4 regions of the Vibrio hyugaensis genome follow, and region 2 is predicted to be linked to each of the others. Evidence: predicted binding sites of a transcription regulator. Region 2 holds the regulator's gene; each other region holds the start of a gene.

Region 1 (5,616 bases), 400 kb from region 2:
CACCTTCTCAAGGTAACAAAGCATGAGCAAACCAATCCAGATGGAAAAAGGCGTCAAATACCGCGACGCTGACAAAATGGCATTGATTCCCGTAAAGAACATGCCTACAGAGCAGAAAGAAGTGCTACGTAAGCCTGATTGGATGAAGATCAAGCTACCAGCCGACAGCCAACGTATTCAAGACATCAAATCAGCGATGCGCAAGAACAACCTTCACTCAGTATGTGAAGAAGCCTCTTGCCCTAACCTAGCGGAATGTTTTAACCACGGTACGGCTACTTTCATGATCCTTGGCGCTATCTGTACTCGCCGTTGTCCATTCTGTGACGTTGCCCATGGCCGTCCGCTTGCAGTAGAAGCTGAAGAGCCGAAGAAACTGGCTAAAACCATCGCAGACATGAAGCTGAAATACGTCGTTATCACTTCAGTAGACCGCGATGATTTGCGTGATGGCGGTGCAGAGCACTTTGCAAACTGTAACCGTGAAATCCGCGAGCTGAACCCGCACATCAAGATTGAAACGCTTGTACCTGATTTCCGTGGCCGTATGGATGTAGCACTTGATCTGATGAAAGACAACCCGCCAGATGTCTTCAACCACAACCTAGAAACGGCACCTCGTTTGTACCGTAAAGCTCGCCCAGGCGCGAACTACAAGTGGTCACTACAATTGCTGCAAAAGTTCAAAGAGCAGCACCCAAATGTACCGACCAAATCAGGTGTTATGATGGGTCTTGGCGAAACGAAAGAAGAGATCGTCCAAGTACTAAAAGACCTACGTGCGCACGGTGTAACAATGCTGACACTTGGTCAGTACCTAGCACCAAGCCGTCACCACCTGCCAGTAGAGCGTTACGTTCCACCATCAGAGTTTGACGAGCTAAAAGAGATCGCACTAGAACTTGGCTTCACGCACGCGGCGTGTGGTCCATTCGTTCGTTCTTCTTACCATGCCGATATGCAGGCTCAAGGTATCGAGATTAAATAAGCGCTCGCTTGTTTTGAAGAGAAAGGTTGGCTCAGTGCCAGCCTTTTTTGTATCTGTCGAACATAAAACACCGTCATTTGGACAATAAGCCTACTTCTCAAAACCAAAAGCACGTCATTCCGAAGAGCCTAGGCGATATCAGGAATCTCGCTTCAACACACTCTAAGCTGATATTTCCATACGCTAGAAAAACAAAAAGGCCCTCGAATGAGGACCTTTCATCAATCAAATAATCCAACCGAATCGCAGAAATAGAACGAGTTCGCCTGAGTTATTTTCAAAGAAAGCGAATTTACACAGAGAACTATGCGTAAACTGGTAGACGCTTACAGATTTCTAGAACTTTCTGTTTTGTCGCTTCGATAACTTCTTCGTTGCCGATGTTATCTAGAACGTCACACATCCAGTTTGCTAGCTCTTTCGCGTCATCTTCAGTGAAGCCACGACGAGTAATTGCTGGTGTACCAACACGGATACCAGACGTTACGAATGGGCTGCGTGGGTCGTTTGGAACAGAGTTCTTGTTTACTGTGATGTTTGCTGCACCTAGTGCTGCATCTGCATCTTTACCAGTGATGTCTTTGTCGATTAGGTCAACTAGGAATAGGTGGTTCTCAGTACCGTTAGAAACGATCTTGTAGCCACGCTCTTGGAATTGACCAACCATTGCTTTCGCGTTTTTCACCACGTTAGCTTGGTAAGCTTTGAATTCAGGTTCCATCGCTTCTTTGAACGCTACTGCTTTACCAGCGATAACGTGCATTAGAGGACCACCTTGACCGCCAGGGAATACTGCTGAGTTCAGCTTCTTGTACAGCTCTTCACCTTCGTTAGAAAGGATAAGACCGCCACGAGGACCCGCTAGCGTTTTGTGTGTAGTCGTTGTTACTACGTGAGCGTGTGGAACTGGTGTTGGGTACTCGCCTGCTGCAATTAGACCAGCAACGTGTGCCATGTCTACGAATAGGTAAGCGTCAACTTTGTCTGCGATTTCACGCATGCGTTTCCAATCAACGATTTGTGAGTAAGCAGAGAAACCACCGATGATCATCTTAGGCTTGTGCTCAAGCGCTAGCTGTTCCATCTCGTCGTAGTTGATTTGACCTGCTTCGTCGATACCGTAAGGAATAACGTTGTAGTGCTTACCAGAGAAGTTTACTGGTGAACCGTGAGTTAGGTGACCACCGTGCGCTAGGCTCATACCTAGAACTGTGTCGCCTGGGTTTAGAAGCGCCATGTAAACTGCGCTGTTTGCTTGAGAACCTGAGTGAGGCTGTACGTTCGCGTACTCACAGCCGAATAGTTGGCATGCACGATCAATTGCTAGTGCTTCAGCTTTATCTACGTACTCACAACCGCCGTAGTAACGCTTGCCTGGGTAGCCTTCAGCGTATTTGTTCGTTAGCTGAGAACCTTGTGCTTCCATTACACGTGGACTTGTGTAGTTTTCAGAAGCGATAAGTTCAATGTGTTCTTCCTGGCGAAGTGTTTCTTCCTGGATAGCTGCGAACAGTTCCGCATCGTAATCTGCGATGTTCATATCACGCTTAAGCATCTGTATCTCCTGACTCAGGTTAGTACTGAAAGTTGCAAAAAAACCGACGAATGACCTAACGCAAACGTTTTCGTCACCGTAATGGCGCGCATTCTACATAATTTGATCTAGGTCATAAAGAGAAATTTACAATTTTTCTCATGCAGTTTTTTCATGATGACAAGTAAGGATTATCATGGCGATGTTGCAATCGTTTAACCAAGATTCACTAACTGTCAAATTTGTGCTTTACACCCTGTAAAACAACAATTACATAGGTTTACCGCAAATTTTACCCTCTAGCTACCGAAAAGATCATCTTTTTACTACTATGCACGCCCTATTTATCATTAACGACTGCATATTAGATGGAAAAACACTCAAGAAAAGAAGACTGGATGGCAATTCTTACAGGTACCTTTTTGGTAGCTCAAGGCGTTTTCTTTCTCCAATCCGCAGACCTCTTAACCGGAGGCACAACAGGATTGGCTCTGCTTATTAGCCAATTTACACCTTTTACGTTTGGTGTGCTTTACTTTTTAGCCAACTGTCCATTTTACTTGCTCGCATGGAAACGCTTTGGCCGTCGTTTTGCGATTAATAGTGCAATTTCTGGCGCTTTGGTTTCTATCTTTGCGGATAATCTGTATTTACTGATTTCACTCGAGTCGATTAACGAGATTTACTGCGCAGTGGCAGGTGGCTTGCTTATGGGCTTGGGTATGCTGATCCTATTTCGTCATCGCTCAAGTTTGGGTGGCTTCAACGTATTGTGCTTATTCATTCAAGATAAGTTCGGTATCTCAGTAGGAAAATCTCAGATGGCGATTGATGCTTGTATCCTATTTGCGTCTTTCTTCTTCGTCACACCTTGGGTTATCGGCCTATCGATTCTTGGCGCATTCGCACTAAACCTAGTGCTTGCAATGAACCACAAACCACACCGCTATTCTGTGAGCTACGGTTCATAAGACATGAAATAGAAAGGCTTTGGGGAGCACTCCAAAGCCTTTTGTTTAGGATCGAAACCCTTAGGGGGACTTTTTATTTGCCTTTAAGATTCAATCAGCAAGATGCGTGTTTCGTAAGGACGCAGAACTTGGTGATTAGAAGCAATCGCGCTGGTCGCATTCTGATAGTTGGCAAGCAGATTCTTGGCTTTACTCATATCAAAGCGCTCAGGTAACACACACTCCACTTCTTCGCCGTAGTAGTTGTTAATACACAGCAGCGTTTGCTTGTCGTTCTGACGTGCGTAAGCAAAAATACGTTTGTGCTCTGGCAGTAGGTCCTCGTAACGACCATCAGTGATCACCGGCACCTGTTTACGCAGTTCAATCAGACGCTTGTAGAAATAGAACACTGAGTTCAAATCGGCAATCGCAGCTTCCGCATTAATCTCAGAATAGTTCTGAGCCACCTCTAGCCACGGTGTCCCTTCAGTAAAGCCCGCGTGTTTCGCGCTGTTCCATTGCATTGGCGTACGTGAATTGTCACGCGACTTCTGCGCCAAAATCGCCATCATATCGTCGTGAGATACGCCATCGCGATTGACCATGATGTCGTACATGTTCGTGCTTTCAACATCGCGATATTGGCTGATTTCGGTGTAACCTGGGTTGGTCATGCCGATCTCTTCGCCTTGATAAACGTAAGGTGTGCCTTGCATCATGTGCACTGATGCCGCAAGCATCTTGGCAGATTCAACACGGTATTGTTCGTCGTTACCTAATCGGCTCACAACACGTGGTTGGTCGTGGTTACACCAAAATAGCGCCCCCCACCCTTTGCCATTTAAGCCGGTTTGCCAATGGTTAAAGATCTGTTTCAGTTGGATGAAATCAAACGGTGCTTTCGTCCACTTATCACCATTCGGGTAGTCGACTTTCAGGTGGTGGAAATTGAACACCATCGACAGCTCTTTGCCATCTTGGGCTGAGTATTGCTGACAATGATCTAGTGTGGTTGAAGACATTTCACCCACCGTCACGCTGCCATATTTTTGGAACACGGCTTCACTGATCTCTTGAAGGTATTCGTGCACACGTGGACCATCTGTGTAGAAACGGCGACCATCACCAATATCGTCACTTGGGAAGTCTTGCTGCTTGGAAATCAAATTGATGACATCCAGACGGAAGCCATCCACACCTTTCTCTGCCCAGAAGCTAATGACTTCTTTCACTTCTTCACGCACCACTGGATTTTCCCAGTTTAAGTCCGCTTGCTCTTTAGCAAAAAGGTGCAAATAGTACTGACCCGTTTTTTCATCCAACGCCCAAGCGTTACCACCAAACTTAGATTGCCAGTTGTTTGGCTCTGCCCCATCAACAGGATCTTTCCAGATGTAGTAATCACGGTAAGGGCTGTTTTTGTCACCCAACGCTGATTGGAACCACTTGTGTTCCGTCGAAGTATGATTCACAACGATATCCATGATGATTCGAATACCCAATTGATGAGCCTCTGCCAACAGGGTATCGAAATCTTGCATGGTGCCGAAATCAGGGTTGATCGCGTAGTAGTCGGAAATGTCATACCCGTTGTCGATCATTGGTGATTGATAAACCGGCGTCAGCCAAATCGCATCCACACCAAGGTGTTTTAGATAATCCAGCTTAGAAATGATCCCTTTAATATCACCCGTGCCTTTACTTCCACTGTCACAAAAGCTTTTTGGGTAAATTTGGTAGATGGTTGCGGTTTTCCACCAGCTCTCATCATGCTTGGTCATTGCCATTTCTAACACTCACTTACCATTAAAAGGAAACTTAAAAATCTTTAAAAAATTGAGGAGATAAACGAGGCAGTCAAATCGCTGCCTCGGTTTGGATTACGCGTTAGCGGTTTCTAACTCGCCTTTCATTTGCGCACGCTTATACAACACAAGCGTCAGTGCTACTGGGACCACAATTGCTACCAACATCGCCAGAGCAAATACGCCCCAGAACTGTGGTTGGATAGATAAGATGCCCGGCAAACCACCCACACCGATACCATTCGCCATCACACCTGCGCTGCCACAGATAGCAGCTGCAATCGCACTGCCGATCATCGCGCTCAGCATTGGGAACTTGTATTTTAAGTTGATGCC
Region 2 (5,616 bases):
TCCGGATGTAAAAGCCAAACATACGGGTCTGTATCATCGCTGAAGGGCAACTCTCCCTTCAACCCAAACATACCTTCGCCTCTTACTTCACAGTGTATCTGCTCGGTTTTGAGGAGCTCACAAACGATATGAGCTTCCGCAGGGTTTTTAGCGATGAAGATTTTCATTAAGCGTTTCCATTTTGAACTTGAGCAGGGCGGACCTTATTCATAACCCATTTAGCGATAATAGGGAACAAACCAAGCAGAGCAAATGACGCTAATACGGTTGGTGACACTATTCCCGAAAGACTGTCGATAGTGGCTAGTTGAGTGCCCGCATTTAAGTAAACGGCAGTACCAGGCAGCATGCCGATTTGGCTTGTTAAATAGAAGCGGCTGATAGACATCGGTGTTAACCCCATTAAGAGGTTGATCAAGAAAAACGGGAACACTGGGATTAACCGTAGTGAAAATAGGTAAAACGCACCGTCTTTTTCGACACCTTGGTTAATAGCATTAAGTTTATTACCAAATTTACTTTGTACCCATTCGCGTAATAGATAGCGGCTGCTCAAAAATGCAATAGTTGCGCCGATGGTGCTGGCGAAAGACACCAATAATAAACTGGTCCAAAAACCAAATAGGGCAGCGCCGAGCAGGGTAACAACGGCGGCTCCCGGAATAGAGAAGGCGGTGATTGCGATGTAAGCTAAGAAGTAAGTCGCCGCAGCAAACACAAAGTTTTGGTCAATGAACGTATTTAGTGCTGCTTGTTGTGCTTTGGCATTTTCTAAGGTGAGATATTGGCCAAAATTTACCCCTAAAAAGAGAATGGTGGCGAGCAGGATCAGTCCTAAAATTAGTTTCTTATTCATCGTAATTACTCCATTTGGCTTCTTAAATAATAAGACAGAATAAGAGAAGAAAAAATTTCAAAAAAAAACCGCAGTATGAAAACTGCGGTTTTTACTCAATGTCATGCTGATAGTGCGTGTTAAGACAGTGCGCTCATCAGTTCTTCGCGGCGAGACTGAGGGACGACGCTCCAATGGGTGCCGTTGATTGCACCTTCTAACGCCCACAACAACTCAAGGCTTACCGTAGAGGCATGCGTATCTTGGATTGCTTTGTAAGCGCTCAGGGCACCTTCTTCTTCTAATTGCTCCACAGAGTCAATGCCCGCTTTCTTCAACATACGTTCAGTTGCTAGGCGCAGATTCGGAAGGTCTTTCAATCGATTAGGCTTGGTGCTTGCTTGTTGTTTTTTTTCTTGCTTGGCAGTCTCGAGAGATTGCTTTGCAACATCAATCAAGCGATCCGTTGAATCCCATAGGTCATCAGAAATAGCATAGTATTTCGTAACCACAGGAAAACCACGTTTCTTGTAGACGTACGGTTTTAGTCCTTGAGTCTCGAAGTCAGATGAAGTTTGTTGGTCAGCTCGAATATGAAGTCGGTTATTTACAACTAGTGCAAACATCGTTTCATCGGCGAAAAGCCCGAAGCCACCAAACATTGAGCGCGACTTGATAGTACCAAGTGCCTCAAACAGCTTCATTGAGTCTTTGAGTATCGGTTTATCCATGATGTGTTATCTCGGTGTAATTAATATTACGCCACCAAAAATCAGGTCCGAGAGATTAGCAAATGCATGCAGACACAATGTCATTAAAGGGTAAACTCACTTAATGCATATTTGCCATCGGTAACCCCGCTACCTTCCATCTAATAAGATGGTTCAGGCCGGAGGCTTTGCGTCCCACCCTTTCGAATGGTTTGCCCTGTGCGTGACACTTTGAGAATACTTCGTATATTGAATTAACATCACGTTTCAAATATAAAAGTGTGATATTGGTTCAGTTAATAGTGTTTATTTGGTGTGCTTGGTTTCATATTTGGGAACGATCCCTTGTCATACAAAAGGTTGATGTAGGAAATAGGCTACGTCCAATTAAAACAGCAACTTATCTAAGCTTACGTAGATATTGACACACTGAAATGTTTGAGGAATGTTATTTTTAGGCAATAAAAAAGCGCCCACAAGAGCGCTTTATAAAATTATAGGCAGGTTTAGTTTAGTTTCTTAACTGTGTTGCGCACTACAATTTCTGGCTGCATTTCGAAAATTCGCTTCTCGTGTTCTTTGTCTTTGATGCGTTCTAGCAAAATTTCAAAGGCATTTTTACCAACACGACGCTTTGGTTGGTGAATGGTCGTTAGCGGTGGCGAGAAGTATTCCGCTAGCTCGATGTTGTCATAACCGATTACCGAGATATCGTCCGGTACTTTGATGCCATTTTGTTGCAAGCGACTCATCAAACCAAGCGCCATGGTATCGTTAAAACAGAATACCGCAGTAGGACGTTTTTCCATTGCAGTGATGTTGTCAGCAGCAAGCACGGCAGTATCACACTCAAAGTTACCTTCAAGTACCCAATCTTCATTTACTACTAAGTTTGCTTCTGCCATTGCGCGGCGGTAACCTGCAATTCGTTCTTGGCATGCGGCTTTTTCGAAGTGACCGCTCAAACAAGCAATATCAGTGTGACCATTGTCGATCAGATATTTTGTTGCGATGTAGCCACCTTCTTCAGAGTTATCAATGATCTTGTCCGCTTGAGAACTCTCTGGGCCCCAGTCCATCACTACTTTCGGGATATCAGAATGACGGTCAAGCATCTCTTTCAGCTCTTCCGTTAAGTCAGAACACATCACCAAAATACCATCTACGCGCTTTTCCGCTAGCATGCGAATGTAGTCACGTTGCTTTTCGTAGATACCGCCAGTATTACATAGGATCAGTGTATAACCTTGACGGTAACAGTAGCTTTCAACGCCGTCGATAACTTCTGAGAAGAAAAGGTTAGTCGATTGCGTTACCAACATACCGATAGTGCGAGTTGAGTTACACTTCAAGCTACGTGCAACTGCACTTGGCGCGTAATTTAGTTCATCAACCGCTTTCATTACTTTTTCTTGGGTTGCTTCAGCAACAAAACGCGTTTTGTTGATTACGTGCGAAACTGTTGTGGTAGAAACGCCGGCTAAGCGAGCAACGTCTTTTATAGTGGCCATAAATGATGTCCTGTATCGAGCTACTGAATACCGTAGTGAATACAACCTTACGCTTAGTATGTTGCGCGAATTGAACCATATCTGAAGTTTAAGGTTCAATTAATTAGGCAGCGGTTGTTCCGAAATCGGTATAAAAAGGTTTGTAGCAACATTTGTTGCTGAATCTCATGTTCCTTACTTATATAAGTGAGGAATTAGTCAGCAATCTTGTTAATAAAACACAAAAACCGCCATATTTCAGCGGTTTACATATAAGTCGTATTTAATCGTTTGCGCTCACATTTTAGACTGATGTGGGCACACTAGCAATATTTTCAGCAGGTGTTTTGCGCTATTGAGGTCACATTTTAACTGCTAAATGGAAAGGGCTTCTATGTGCTAGATTAAAAAATTAACGAATAAAATAGGGAGCCCGCTTGCGAGCTCCCTGAAATTGGCGGCAATTATTCACCAAGAAGGTAGGTGCTGTCCAGTTTACAAAATGCAATTAATAGTTGCGCAACGCTTACATAGAAACCAAATTCGTCGAATTGCTTACATTTCGCAGCAAACTGTGGCAACCAAGACATAAGATGCTTTTGGATTAAGTCGTTCTGTTTCTCGAACGCTTCTTCCATGTGTTTGTCTTGTTCTAATTCGTTAGAACGGATGATCATGTTACCTAAGAAGTCCAGTTCAACCGCTAAGTGATCAGCTGGCTCTTTAAGGTTCTCATCAACCTGAACACCAAAATCGGCCATCAGTTTTTCCATCTCTTCTGCTGGCTTGTCATTTAAAAGACCAGATTCACCGATGTACATAGATGCGTAAGGTAATGCGCCATGCTTTTCTGTTTTCAGGAAAAGCTCACAGAAATCTGCAGCAAGTTCTAATTGCGCATCTTCTCGGTCTTGTAGGCGGTTGAGTGCGTCAACAAGGGTATCAACGGCTGGCTTCAGTGATTCATTTTCACCTAAACCTGCTAAAAAGCTTCGAATTTCCACACTCTGGTAAGCTTCTAGTTCTTTCTCTGTGAGTTCTTTTGCGAACAGACTAGAAAACCACCAATAGATCTCTGCGCGTTTTTCGTTAAAAGCTTTCACTTCTTGCATTTTTTTGCTCCTGAATGATTCTCCCCTAAGTGTAAACAATTAAGATGAATAGCAGTAACTATAATTGTTATCCATTATGGGAAAATGTGCTTGTTTATGAATGGCTGTAAATAAGCTTGCTTTGAATCAATAAAATCGCAAAATCTTGCTTTTTAATGTATCTATGACTAGAAATGTTACTAGTTATGAATAGAATACGTCTTGGAAAATAAAAAAGACAGAAAGTGGTGTAAATGAGCTATCACGTATTAGTCGTAGAAGATGATGTTGTAACTCGTAGTAAGCTTGCGGGCTACTTCCAAAATGAAGGCTACAAAGTCAGTGAAGCAGAAAGCGGTGCAGAAATGCGCGAAGTGCTTCAAGGTGGTGATGTGGACCTTATCATGCTGGATATTAACCTGCCCGGTGAAGACGGTCTTATGCTTACGCGTGAATTACGCAGCCAATCAGATATCGGCATCATATTAGTGACAGGACGCACGGATAGCATTGACAAAATCGTTGGCCTAGAAATGGGTGCGGACGATTATGTGACAAAGCCTTTTGAATTAAGGGAATTATTGGTTCGCGTTAAGAACCTGTTGTGGCGCATTTCTGCGGCTCGCAATGGTTCACAAAAAATCGCGAACGACACTAATGAAGAACACATTGTACGTTTCGGTGAGTGGACGTTTGATATTCAACGTCGTGCTCTCAGCCGCAATGGTGAGCCAGTGAAACTAACCAAAGCTGAATATGAGCTTTTGGTCGCACTCTCATCGTACCCAAATCAGGTACTAAGCCGCGAACGTATTTTGAATATGATCAGCCACCGAGTGGATGCGCCAAACGATCGTACTATTGATGTATTGATTCGACGCATGCGCGCTAAGATGGAGTTTGATCCGAAGAACCCACAAATCTTTGTGACAGTTCACGGTGAAGGCTACATGTTCGCGGGTGACTAATTCATAGCGATAAAGAAAAAGGAGAGCATAGGCTCTCCTTTTTTGTGTCTGCAATTCTGCAATTTAGCGATGATGGACTTCATCTGCGATTGGTAAGCCTTCTATGGCTGCGCCACTTCAGGATCTTCAACTTCAACCATCGGTGTTTGACCTACGTTATCACGCAGTTTTTGCCATAACCCGCCAAGGTATTCATGCCAATACAGTTCAGTTTGCTCTAAGTAGCGAGCTTTTGGCGCGTACTTTTGCCAAGGTTGTTCGATATCATCAATCGCCATGAAGTTCGTTGGGGCTGGGATTGGCTTAATGCCCGCTGCGTTGAATTCATAAAGAGCACGCTTCATGTGACTGGCTGAAGTCACTAAAACAATGTCTTTTTGCTTAACAAACGCGGCAGCTTGGCGTGCTTCTTCCCAAGTATCTTTGGCATCCTCTAATAAAATAATATCGGATTTTGCGACACCTAGGGAAAGCGCTACGTTCGCCATCATACGAGCATGGCTGATTTCAGAGCCACCTGCG
Region 3 (5,616 bases), 1.0 Mb from region 2:
GATTTGAGGCACCACTTTCAGTTTGATGCCTACTTCTTTACGGTCAACTGTTTGGAATGGGTTGTCGTTATTCGACCCTGCTGTCGAGCCTGTAATTACTGGCACTTCTTCACCAACGATAAATGACGCTTCACCGTTATCCATCACTGTAATGCTTGGAGAAGATAGAATGTTTGAGTTTGAATCCGATGAAACAGCACTGATCAACGCTGTCCAATCACCCATTACAATACTCATCGCTGCACCATTTACACCGCTAAGTGCAGATGCCAAAGTTGAGTAGTCACCAGATTCAGTAACATCATATGGCGTACGTTCACCATCTGAGTTTGTGTAGTATTCAGTTCGAGTTTGATCTTTTGCTTCTTCAAGACCAACCATTACGCTACCAATTGACGCTCCAGAGTTGCCGTATTGAATAACCGCACCTGTTTCTAGGTTACCCCATTGAACGCCAAGGTTGATGCCGTCGCCTTCAGACATTTCAACGATCAATGCTTCAATCAGAACTTGTGCACGACGGATATCCAGTTGAGAAATCACGTCTTGTAGCGCCATCATGATATCTGGCGGCGCAGTCAGCACCAAAGAGTTGGTCGCTTCGTGAGCGGCAATCACCACTTCGCCACGTTGTGAGCTTGATGCACCTTTTTGACCCGCTTGCTTCTCAGCTTGTAGGTTGTCAGACACCCCTTTTAATACGTCAACCAAGTCTTCGGCTTTCGCATACTTGAGGTAAACCACGCGGTTATTACCTTTCGTCGCCATTTCAACATCAAGTTGACGAATCAATCGCTTAAGGCGTGCTCGCACTTTGGGATCACCAGAAATCAGGATTGAGTTGGTACGCTCATCAGCAACGATTTTAGGCTCAAGGAATTCAGGCGTACTTTTTTGATTCGTCGTTTTGTTCAGGGCCTCAACGATACGAACCATCTCAGCAGCAGAAGCATTGCGTAGCTCGACTAATTCGATTTCTTTATCACCCGCTTGGTCAACCCGTTTAATGATTTCCGCAAGGCGGTTTACGACCGCGGCACGACCTGTGATCAAAATGATGTTAGCAGGGTCATAGTGCACTACGTTACCGGCACCCGCGTTATCAATCAGCTGACGCAGCAGTGGAGAAAGTTCGCGAACCGATACGTTACGAACCGCGACCACGCGAGTAATGACACTATCGCCTTTCGCACTGCCGTCACCTAAGACTGGAATGGCAGATGTCTTTGAGTCTTTTGCTTTAATGACTTTAAGTACGCCGTTGTCCATTTCTACAACCGCATAACCATACACCTCTAGTACGTTAAGGAAGAAGCTGTAGTATTGCTCTTCATTTAGAACGTCATAGCTGCGTACGTCGATTTTGCCGCGTACTGACGGGTCAACGATGATGGTCTTTTCTAGGTTACGACCAACAATGTTGATGAATTCTTGAATGTCAGTGCCTTTGAAGCTAGCACTAAAATCGTTCGCCATCGCACCCGGTGCGCAGAGAAGAGTCCCTGCAAGTAACCAAGCACTTTTGCTAAACCAATGTTTCACGTATGTCTCCCTGAACTTACGCTGGTTGCCTAAGTATTACAATTGGATGTAGATGTCGTACTGCTGACCATCACGGTCCACAGTCAAATTCAGTTCTTGCGGGTCGTTCATCACTTGCATCAGTTGTACTGAAGATGAAGGGTCACTTAAATCGATCCCATTTAGTTGCACCGCAATATCACCAGGTTTTAGACCGACATCATTAAACAAAGCCGCATCACGACCTGGTGAGACGCGATAGCCGACAATTCCACCGTCTTTCTTAACCGGAGAAATGTTGATGTACTTAAATACGCTCTGCGGATCTTTTGCGATTTCCGCTCGAATTTGATCTAACTTTTCACCCACAGCAGAAGGTTTGTTTGCCTTCGCCGCTTGTGGTCGAGTTGCCTGACGAGTTTCAGACAGCTTTTTGTATTCAATCCCTTCAAGCATAAGGGTTTCATCTCGGCCTTGGTTGTCAATAATAACTCGGTCCACCAACACCGCTTTTAATTCTGCTCGCGTTCCATCAATTTCTTCGCCGATGCCGTAAGTCGCTTGTTTGCCTCGGTTGGCAATCACCGCCAAGCTGGTTTTTGCGTTGCTACTCGCAACCGCACCAACTAACGTTAGGTTTAAGCGTGTTTTAGGCGCATCTTGAACAACTGGCTGTTCTACTACGACCGGCTTTTGCTCGGTGTACTTTCCGAATAAGTTGGCATTTTGGAGGGCATTGAAATCAATCGCGTCTTTTTTACTACCAGACACAAAAGCACTTGCTGACGGTCTCCATTGAGTCACATCAGAAGTTTGAGGCATTGCTAACCACACCACTTTACCGAGTATCCAACCTGTCATTGCAATAAATAGACAAGTAAGTAGCAAACTAAGTTTCGCTTGAATGGTATGATTGTTGGACTTGATCTGAGCCAGTAGCGGGCTGCTTGATAATCCTGCACTTAGCTCTAAACGCTTCACTGAATTGATTCCTTTATTCTTACGTCTGTCAGCCTGAATCTAAATAAAGACAGCCAACTCTATCTTGCTAAAATTGCAATAAAATTACTACTCAACAAAGAGCAGTGAACTATATCACAACTTATATTTCATACCTTTTTCTTATGCAGTTTTTGCCAACTCCCTTGAAAAAAATACGCCTTGGCACCATCTGTAGGTGAATAATCCACCAGCATTGCGCTATCAGTGCAGTGATTAGATAGCATAGAGTTCTATGAGTTCCGAAAATGAAGCCGTAAGGCTAGATAAATGGCTGTGGGCTGCCAGATTCTATAAAACCCGCTCTATCGCACGTAATATGGTCGATGGCGGTAAAGTCCACTATAATGGGCAACGAAGCAAACCAAGTAAAACCGTTGAGTTGGGCGCTGAGATTCGTCTTCGTCAAGGTAATGAAGAAAAAACGGTGATAATCGAAAAAATCTCTGATCGTCGCATGGGCGCACCCATCGCTCAAACGCTCTACCGCGAAACTGACGACAGTGTTAATCAGCGCGAAGAGTTCGCGAAACAACGTAAACTCAACGCCCACAACCCTAGTCCGGAACGCCGCCCAGATAAAAAGCAGCGCCGCGACATCATTAAGTTCAAACATCAATAAACGCCGGAATTACCGACGAGGAAAGCACTCCATGGCAAATAATGTTTTACACCGCTACCTATTTGAAGACCTTTCAGTTCGTGGCGAGTTGGTACAATTGGATGAAGCATACCAACGTATTATCTCCAGCAAGGAATATCCAGCAGCACTGCAAAAACTGTTGGGTGAGCTACTCGTTTCAACCACACTTTTAACGGCAACTTTGAAGTTCGAAGGCTCAATCACAATCCAGCTGCAAGGTGACGGCCCTGTCTCTCTAGCAGTAATCAATGGCGATCATGATCAAAAGATCCGTGGCGTTGCACGTTGGGAAGGCGATATCGCTGACAACGCGACACTGCACGAGATGATGGGTAAAGGCTACCTAGTGATCACCATCGAACCGAAAAAAGGCGAGCGTTACCAAGGTGTCGTTGGCCTAGAAGGTGACACACTAGCTGAAGTTATCGAAGGCTACTTCGCAAACTCTGAGCAGCTAAAAACGCGTCTATGGATCCGCACTGGTGAACACGAAGGTAAAGCACACGCTGCAGGTATGATGATTCAAATCATGCCAGACGGCACTGGTGCACCAGAAGATTTCGATCACCTAGAGCAATTGACAGACACAGTGAAGAACGAGGAGTTATTCACGCTACCTGCGAACGAACTGCTATACCGTCTATATAACCAAGACACCGTTCGTCTTTACGAACCTCAACCAGTCGAGTTCCATTGTGGTTGTTCTCGTGAGCGCAGTGGTGCAGCAATCATTACCGTAGACCGTGCTGAAATTAATGACATTTTGGCCGAAGAAGGATCAGTTTCTTTACATTGTGATTACTGTGGCACGTCATACTCATTTGATGAATCAGAGATTACCGAACTCTATGCGCAAGCGGCTCCTGAAAAGAAAACCCTGCATTAATTTTCATAACTTAGCAAGCCTGTAATTTACCTTTCAAAAGGCCAGCATTACGCTGGCCTTTTTGTGATCTAACCCTCGTAATACCTAGCCTCACACGTAATAAAGCAACCGCTTAATTTTAAGTAATTAATAATTCTTTTGGCCTAGCGCAAAGGTTTGCGCGCACGATAAACTATTCGTACCGATATGTGACGGGTTACCTAAAACCTTACTGAAATCATGGATAATTTTTGAGCTACATCCCTGTTTTCTCCCCGCCCCGTTGCTAGCATGGTGAGCAGATAAAAATTAAAACATTATTACAAAATCCCTACAAAAATCCTTATAAGGAGCACCTATGACCGTTATGGAACATACAAAGGCTGCAACACTTGATCTAACCAAACACGGACTGCACAACGTTAAAGAGGTTGTTCGCAACCCAAGCTACGAAATGCTATTCGAGGAAGAGACCCGTGCTGACCTAACAGGTTATGAACGTGGTGTCGTTACGGAACTCGGCGCGGTTGCCGTTGACACTGGTATCTTCACTGGTCGCTCACCAAAAGATAAGTACATCGTAAAAGATGCAACCACAGAAGAGCACATGTGGTGGACTTCTGATGCAGTGAAAAACGACAACAAAGCCATCAACAAAGAAGTGTGGGACGATCTAAAAGAGCTCGTGACCAACCAGCTTTCCGGTAAACGCCTATTTGTGATTGACGGTTATTGTGGTGCAAACCCAGACACTCGTTTGAGTATTCGAGTGATTACAGAAGTCGCATGGCAAGCGCACTTCGTGAAAAACATGTTTATCCGCCCAACTGAAGAAGAGCTAGCAACGTTTGAACCTGATTTCGTCGTAATGAACGGTGCGAAGTGCACGAACGACAAGTGGGAAGAACAGGGTCTGAACTCTGAAAACTTCACGGTGTTCAACCTAACAGAGCGTATGCAACTGATCGGTGGTACTTGGTACGGCGGTGAAATGAAGAAAGGCATGTTCGCCATGATGAACTACTTCCTTCCGCTGAAAGACATCGCATCAATGCACTGTAGTGCAAACATGGGCGAAGAAGGCGATGTAGCAATTTTCTTCGGTCTATCTGGCACAGGTAAAACCACGCTATCTACAGACCCTAAACGTGCACTGATTGGTGATGATGAGCACGGTTGGGACGACGACGGCGTATTCAACTTCGAAGGTGGCTGTTACGCGAAAACCATCAAGCTATCGAAAGAAGCTGAGCCTGATATCTACAACGCAATCCGCCGCGATGCACTATTAGAGAACGTTACAGTTCGTAGTGATGGTTCTATCGACTTTGATGATGGGTCTAAGACAGAGAACACTCGTGTTTCTTACCCACTGCATCACATCGACAACATTGTTAAGCCAGTATCAAAAGGCGGTCACGCGAATAAGGTGATCTTCCTATCAGCAGACGCATTCGGCGTACTACCTCCGGTTTCTAAACTGACTCCTGAGCAAACTAAGTACCACTTCTTGTCTGGCTTTACCGCTAAACTAGCCGGTACAGAACGTGGCATCACTGAACCAACACCAACCTTCTCGGCATGTTTC
Region 4 (5,616 bases), 220 kb from region 2:
CGCACGATAAACCGATGATTCTGGTTGATCGTGCTTTAGACGTTCAACAAGACACCATTCATTGCCAAGTTGATATCGGTGACCACAATCCATTCTTCAACCAAGAAAGCCTTTCGGTGCCTGCTTACGTCGGTATCGAGTTCATGGCTCAATCTGTCGCCGCTTGGTCCGGCTATCACGCGCTTACTCAAGGTGAAGAACCGCCCATCGGTTTTTTGCTTGGCAGCCGACGCTACGTGGCAGATTGCGATGCGTTTATGCAGGGGCAAATACTCGACGTATACGCAGAAAAAATGATGGAAGACAATGGCATGGCAGTATTTTCGGCTCGAATTGAGTGGCAAGAAAAGACCATTGCGACCTGCCAACTGAACGTTTACGTCCCATCAGAAGAAAAATTAAAAGAAATGAAAATCAGGAGTCAACAATGACCCGACAAGTCCTCGTAACAGGTGCTAGTAAAGGCATCGGTAAAGCCATCGCCGTTCAACTTGCGAAAGACGGTTTTGATATCGTCGTGCATTACATGGGCGATCAACAAGGCGCACAAGATACTTTAGGTACCATACAACAACATGGTGGCAACGGCCGCCTAATTCAGTTTGATATCAGTAACCGTGAAGAATGCCGCAACAAGCTAGAAGCGGACATTGCCGAGCATGGCGCATACTACGGCGTAGTTAACAATGCAGGGATTACTCGCGACACCGCCTTCCCTGCAATGACAGAAGAAGAGTGGGACGGTGTAATTCATACTAACCTAGATAGCTTCTACAATGTGCTGCACCCTTGTGTGATGCCAATGGTACAAAAACGCAAAGGCGGCCGCATTGTAACGCTGGCTTCGGTATCTGGCTTGATGGGCAACCGCGGCCAAACCAACTACAGCGCAGCAAAAGCAGGCGTGATTGGTGCAACTAAGTCATTGGCTCTTGAGCTAGCAAAACGCAAGATCACCGTAAACTGCGTGGCGCCCGGTCTTATCGATACTGGCATGGTTGACGAGCACGTAAAAGAGCACGCGATGCCACAAATCCCTCTGCGCCGCATGGGTGAACCAGAGGAGGTCGCTGGCCTTGTGAGTTACTTAATGTCAGACATCGCGGGCTACGTGACTCGCCAAGTCATTTCAGTAAACGGAGGCTTAGTATGAGTCGTCGAGTCGTTGTAACAGGTATGTCCGGCGTTACTGCTTTTGGTAACGATTGGTCTGCAGTAGAACCTAAACTACGCGATTGTCAAAACGCCACTCAATACATGCCCTCTTACGAGCAATATGATGGTTTGAACACCAAACTGGCAGCCCCAGTCATGGATTTTGAACTGCCTAAGCACTACAAGCGCAAACAAGTTCGCGGCATGGGTCGTGTTTCTAAACTTGCTACCGTAGCCACCGAAAACGCATTAAACCAAGCAGGCTTAATTGGCAACGAAGTGCTGACAAACGGTCAAACTGGCATTGCTTACGGCTCTTCAACAGGCAGTACCGATGCGATTGGTGCCTTTGGTGTCATGCTTAACGAGAAAACCACCAAAGCCATCACTGCAACCACCTACGTACAAATGATGCCGCACACGACTGCAGTTAACGTTGGGCTGTTCTTCGGCTTACGTGGTCGAGTGATTCCGACCAGCAGCGCCTGTACTTCTGGCAGTCAAGCGATTGGTTACGCCTACGAAGCTATCAAACACGGCTACCAAACCGTTATGGTTGCAGGTGGCGCTGAAGAGCTTTGTCCGACAGAATCGGCTGTCTTCGACACCCTTTTTGCGACCAGTCTAAAAAATGAAGAGCCGAAAAGCACACCGAGGCCTTATGACACTGACCGCGACGGCCTAGTGATCGGTGAAGGTGCGGGTACGTTGGTTTTAGAAGAATACGAACACGCCGTTGCACGTGGTGCGACAATCTATGCAGAGATTATCGGCTTTGCAAGTAACTGCGATGCGGCACACGTGACGCAACCTCAAATGGAAACCATGCAGATCTGTATGGAAATGGCGTTACAGAATGCGGGCATTCCTGCGGATAAAATCGATTATGTTTCCGCTCACGGAACGGCAACCGACCGAGGAGATATCGCAGAAAGTAACGCGACTGAAAATGCACTCGGTAAAGTGCCAATCAGTTCTTTAAAGAGCTACTTTGGCCATACTCTAGGCGCTTGCGGTGCTATCGAAGCCTGGTTAAGTCTTGAGATGATGCATACAGGTTGGTTTAGCCCGACCCTCAACTTAGATAATCTCGATCCACAATGTGGTGATCTCGATTACTTATCCGGTCAAGGCCGTGAACTGGAAGTGGAATACTTAATGAGTAACAACTTCGCGTTCGGTGGCATCAACACTTCGATCATTTTTAAGAAGATTTAATGACCCGTCCTGATATGGGTTGACACTTTTTACGTTAAAACGCTCGATGCACTTCATCGGGCGTTTTGTATTTTAGCGCTGTATGAGGCCTCATCTGATTATAGATTTCTACTGACTCAGCGACCATTTTTCTCGCCTGAACAATATCTTTGGGCTTTCGCAAGAGGTATTCCATTTTCAAAATGCCGTTTACTCTCTCTGCCAATGCATTCTGGTAACAGTCATACCCATCCGTCATTGAACACACTACCTTGTGCTTAGCATGTAAGTCTTGGTATTCCTTTGAGCAGTACTGGGAACCTCTATCTGAATGATGGATTAAGCTTCCTTTACTTCGACGTTTTTTTAACGCTCCTATAAAAGCTTGTTTTACAACACTCGTTTGCATGTTGTCATCCACACTGTAACCGACGATTTTCCTAGAGTAGGCATCGGTAATCAGGCTGACATAACTATTCCCTTCATAAGTAGGAAGATAGGTAATATCAGCGACCCACAACTCTTCAGGCCTCTCTGGCTTAAAACCATCCTTTATTCTATTTGGGTGGCAGTAAAACCTATGATGGCTATCTGTTGTTCGGTGGTAAGCACGCTTGGTTTTCACAAGCAGGCGATGATGTTTAAGCAGTGTAAAAAGATAGTCCCTGCCTACAGTCATTCCTGCTTGTTCCATCAGATACTTCAGCTTCCTAGTTCCTATGCGGGCTTGTTTAATACGAGTCTCACGAACAAAACTCAGAAGTACTTCATCGCGTCGCAACTTACGAGCATCAGTAAGGCATTGCTTGTAATAGGCTTGCCTAGTGATATTTACGATTTGGCAAAATTTAGTCACGTTAAGCAGAGCTATGTTTTGCTCTTGGACGACGCACCTTTGTGCTTTTTTACGACTCGAACACCGTGGTCTCGTTCCATAACTTTGACCACTTCTTCAAAGAAGTCGGCTCTTAGCTTGGTATCTTCGAGCAGCTTTTCCAGCTCTTTGATACGTTGCTCTGGTGTAGGAGGTGAATTGAGTTCAGACATAGGCAACCCTTTTTTCAAAAATCGAGGAGTGCCCCTAGACCAATTGAGTCGACCGTGTTTTCGGAGCCACACTAATACTGTAGAACAACCTTGTATGCCGTATTTCTCTTGAGCCTGTTTATAAGTCAGTTCACCTCTTTCAACTTGGTCAACAACATCCAATTTAAAAGCGAGGGAATAGTCACATTGAGTTCGTCTAGTTACTGATTTCATAACACTCTCCAATTTCCTGATTGGGAAGTGTCAACCTTATTTAGGACGGGTCATAACCCGTTAAAAAAGCGCTAGTAGAGACTAGCGCTTTTTTATTAAATTGGCTAAAACGACAAAGCCCCGATAACTCGAGGAGTTATCGGGGCTTTTGAATAAATGGCACGCCCTATAGGATTCGAACCTATGACCACATCCTTAGAAGGGACGTGCTCTATCCAGCTGAGCTAAGGGCGCGCTACAGGGACAGGATTATACGAGTTCAAGCGCTTAAATCAACGTGTTTTCATAACATTCTGATCTGAATGCCTAAAAAAAGGGCATTGAAACGAGAAATGTTCAAAAACACCACAAAGCAAACGTTTGCGGATGGATGTTAAATAGATTTTCTGCGACAATGCGCCGCAAATAATTTCCCTTCTCAATTTAAAAGGAAAGTCATGACTGCTCAAAATATAGATGGAACTCTCATTTCCCAAACTGTTCGATCCGAAGTTGCAGCAAGAGTGAAAGCTCGCGTTGGAGCGGGCCTACGTGCACCAGGTCTTGCAGTTGTTCTAGTTGGTGAAGACCCAGCTTCTCAAGTTTACGTTGGCAGCAAACGCCGTGCGTGCGAAGAAGTTGGCTTTGTCTCTAAGTCTTTTGACCTTCCTGCGACTACGTCGGAAGAAGAGTTGCTATCTCTCATTGACGAGTTGAACAATGATGCAGAAATCGACGGTATTCTTGTTCAGTTGCCACTTCCTGCTGGCATCGATGCAACGCATGTTCTTGAGCGTATTCACCCAGAGAAAGACGTGGATGGCTTCCACCCTTATAACGTGGGTCGTCTAGCGCAGCGTATTCCTAAGCTTCGCTCTTGCACGCCAAAAGGCATCATTACTCTTCTTGACCGTTACAACATCGAACTACGTGGCAAGCACGCGGTTGTGGTTGGCGCATCAAACATCGTTGGTCGTCCTATGACACTTGAGCTGCTACTTGCAGGCTGTACAACGACAACTTGTCACCGCTTTACGAGAGATCTAGAAGGCCACGTTCGCCAAGCAGACCTTGTTGTGGTTGCGGTTGGTAAGCCAAACTTCATTCCTGGCGAGTGGATAAAGAAAGGGGCTGTTGTGGTCGATGTAGGCATCAACCGCCTTGAATCTGGCAAATTAGTGGGTGACGTGGAATACGATAAAGCACGTGAAAACGCGAGCTTCATTACTCCTGTACCGGGCGGCGTAGGCCCTATGACGGTAGCCAGCCTAATTGAGAACACGATGCTCGCTTGCGAGCAGTTCCATACGAAGAAATAAAAAATTACCGATACTGAAAGGGCTCCGAAAGGAGCCCTTTTTGTTTTGAGTAATAACCCCCTCTAACTCCTCCTTGAAAATGGGGAGGGCTAGACAGAGCTTGCTTTTGGTTCACTGGATTATTCAAATGCAGCAACCGGATTTAGTTCAGAGCAGCAACCCCCTCTAACTCCCCCTTAAAAATGGGGAGGACCTGACTGAGATCGCTATTCGTTCGCTAACTTATTCAAATGCAGCAACCGGATTTAGTTAGGAGCAGGCCCCTAGCTCCCCCTTGAAAATGGAGAGGAACGGACTGAGATCGCTATTCGTTCGCTAACTTATTCAAATGCAGCAACCGGATTTAGTTCGGAGCAGCACCCCTTCTAACTCCCCCTTGAAAATGGGGAGGAGCGACTGAGATCGTTATTCGTTCACTAACTTATTCAAATGCAACTACCGGATTTAGTTCGGAGTAATAACCCCCTCTAGCTCCCCCTTGAAAATGGGAAGGACTGGACTGAGATCGCTATTCGTTCGCTAACTTATTCAAATACAGCTACCGGATTTAGTTCGGAGCAGCCCACCTTCTAACTCCTCCCTGAAAATGAGGAGAACTGGATCGCTCTAACAGATGCAATCAAAGCAAACATTATATGAATTCTCGATTATCGCTTCACACTAAGCGCACTCCGCTCTAGTCCCCTCCCCTTTCTAAGGGGAGGGT

What was found. Region 2 encodes PurR, which represses purine synthesis genes. Its sites were predicted from a motif close to TNANGNAAACGTTTNCNTNA; they were not measured.
Region 1: glyA (serine hydroxymethyltransferase) is a predicted target of PurR. The motif match lies at 2,600-2,619, and genes of this name have one in related genera.
Region 3: pckA (phosphoenolpyruvate carboxykinase (ATP)) is a predicted target of PurR. The motif match lies at 4,194-4,213, and genes of this name have one in related genera.
Region 4: folD (bifunctional methylenetetrahydrofolate dehydrogenase/methenyltetrahydrofolate cyclohydrolase FolD) is a predicted target of PurR. The motif match lies at 3,961-3,980, and genes of this name have one in related genera.

What each region holds. Positions count from the first base shown of each region.
Region 1 is NZ_CP025794.1:1,443,344-1,448,959, forward strand. It holds gene lipB (lipoyl(octanoyl) transferase LipB) at 1-26, shown strand, start outside; gene lipA (lipoyl synthase) at 23-988, shown strand; gene glyA (serine hydroxymethyltransferase) at 1,293-2,543, opposite strand; gene C1S74_RS07330 (YitT family protein) at 2,891-3,493, shown strand; gene treC (alpha,alpha-phosphotrehalase) at 3,577-5,262, opposite strand; gene treB (PTS trehalose transporter subunit IIBC) at 5,356-5,616, opposite strand, start outside.
Region 2 is NZ_CP025794.1:1,039,797-1,045,412, reverse strand. It holds gene C1S74_RS05420 (putative signal transducing protein) at 1-167, opposite strand, end outside; gene C1S74_RS05415 (TVP38/TMEM64 family protein) at 167-856, opposite strand; gene C1S74_RS05410 (TfoX/Sxy family DNA transformation protein) at 976-1,566, opposite strand; cyclic di-GMP riboswitch class I at 1,683-1,772, opposite strand; gene purR (HTH-type transcriptional repressor PurR) at 2,052-3,056, opposite strand; gene torD (molecular chaperone TorD) at 3,500-4,147, opposite strand; gene torR (two-component system response regulator TorR) at 4,381-5,094, shown strand; gene elyC (envelope biogenesis factor ElyC) at 5,196-5,616, opposite strand, start outside.
Region 3 is NZ_CP025794.1:2,045,941-2,051,556, forward strand. It holds gene gspD (type II secretion system secretin GspD) at 1-1,542, opposite strand, end outside; gene gspC (type II secretion system protein GspC) at 1,579-2,502, opposite strand; gene hslR (ribosome-associated heat shock protein Hsp15) at 2,756-3,142, shown strand; gene hslO (Hsp33 family molecular chaperone HslO) at 3,174-4,049, shown strand; gene pckA (phosphoenolpyruvate carboxykinase (ATP)) at 4,387-5,616, shown strand, end outside.
Region 4 is NZ_CP025794.1:1,259,772-1,265,387, forward strand. It holds gene C1S74_RS06345 (hotdog family protein) at 1-431, shown strand, start outside; gene C1S74_RS06350 (3-ketoacyl-ACP reductase FabG2) at 428-1,153, shown strand; gene C1S74_RS06355 (beta-ketoacyl-ACP synthase) at 1,150-2,373, shown strand; one part of gene C1S74_RS06360 (IS3 family transposase) at 2,408-3,243, opposite strand; one part of gene C1S74_RS06360 (IS3 family transposase) at 3,243-3,612, opposite strand; tRNA gene C1S74_RS06365 (tRNA-Arg) at 3,770-3,846, opposite strand; gene folD (bifunctional methylenetetrahydrofolate dehydrogenase/methenyltetrahydrofolate cyclohydrolase FolD) at 4,050-4,910, shown strand.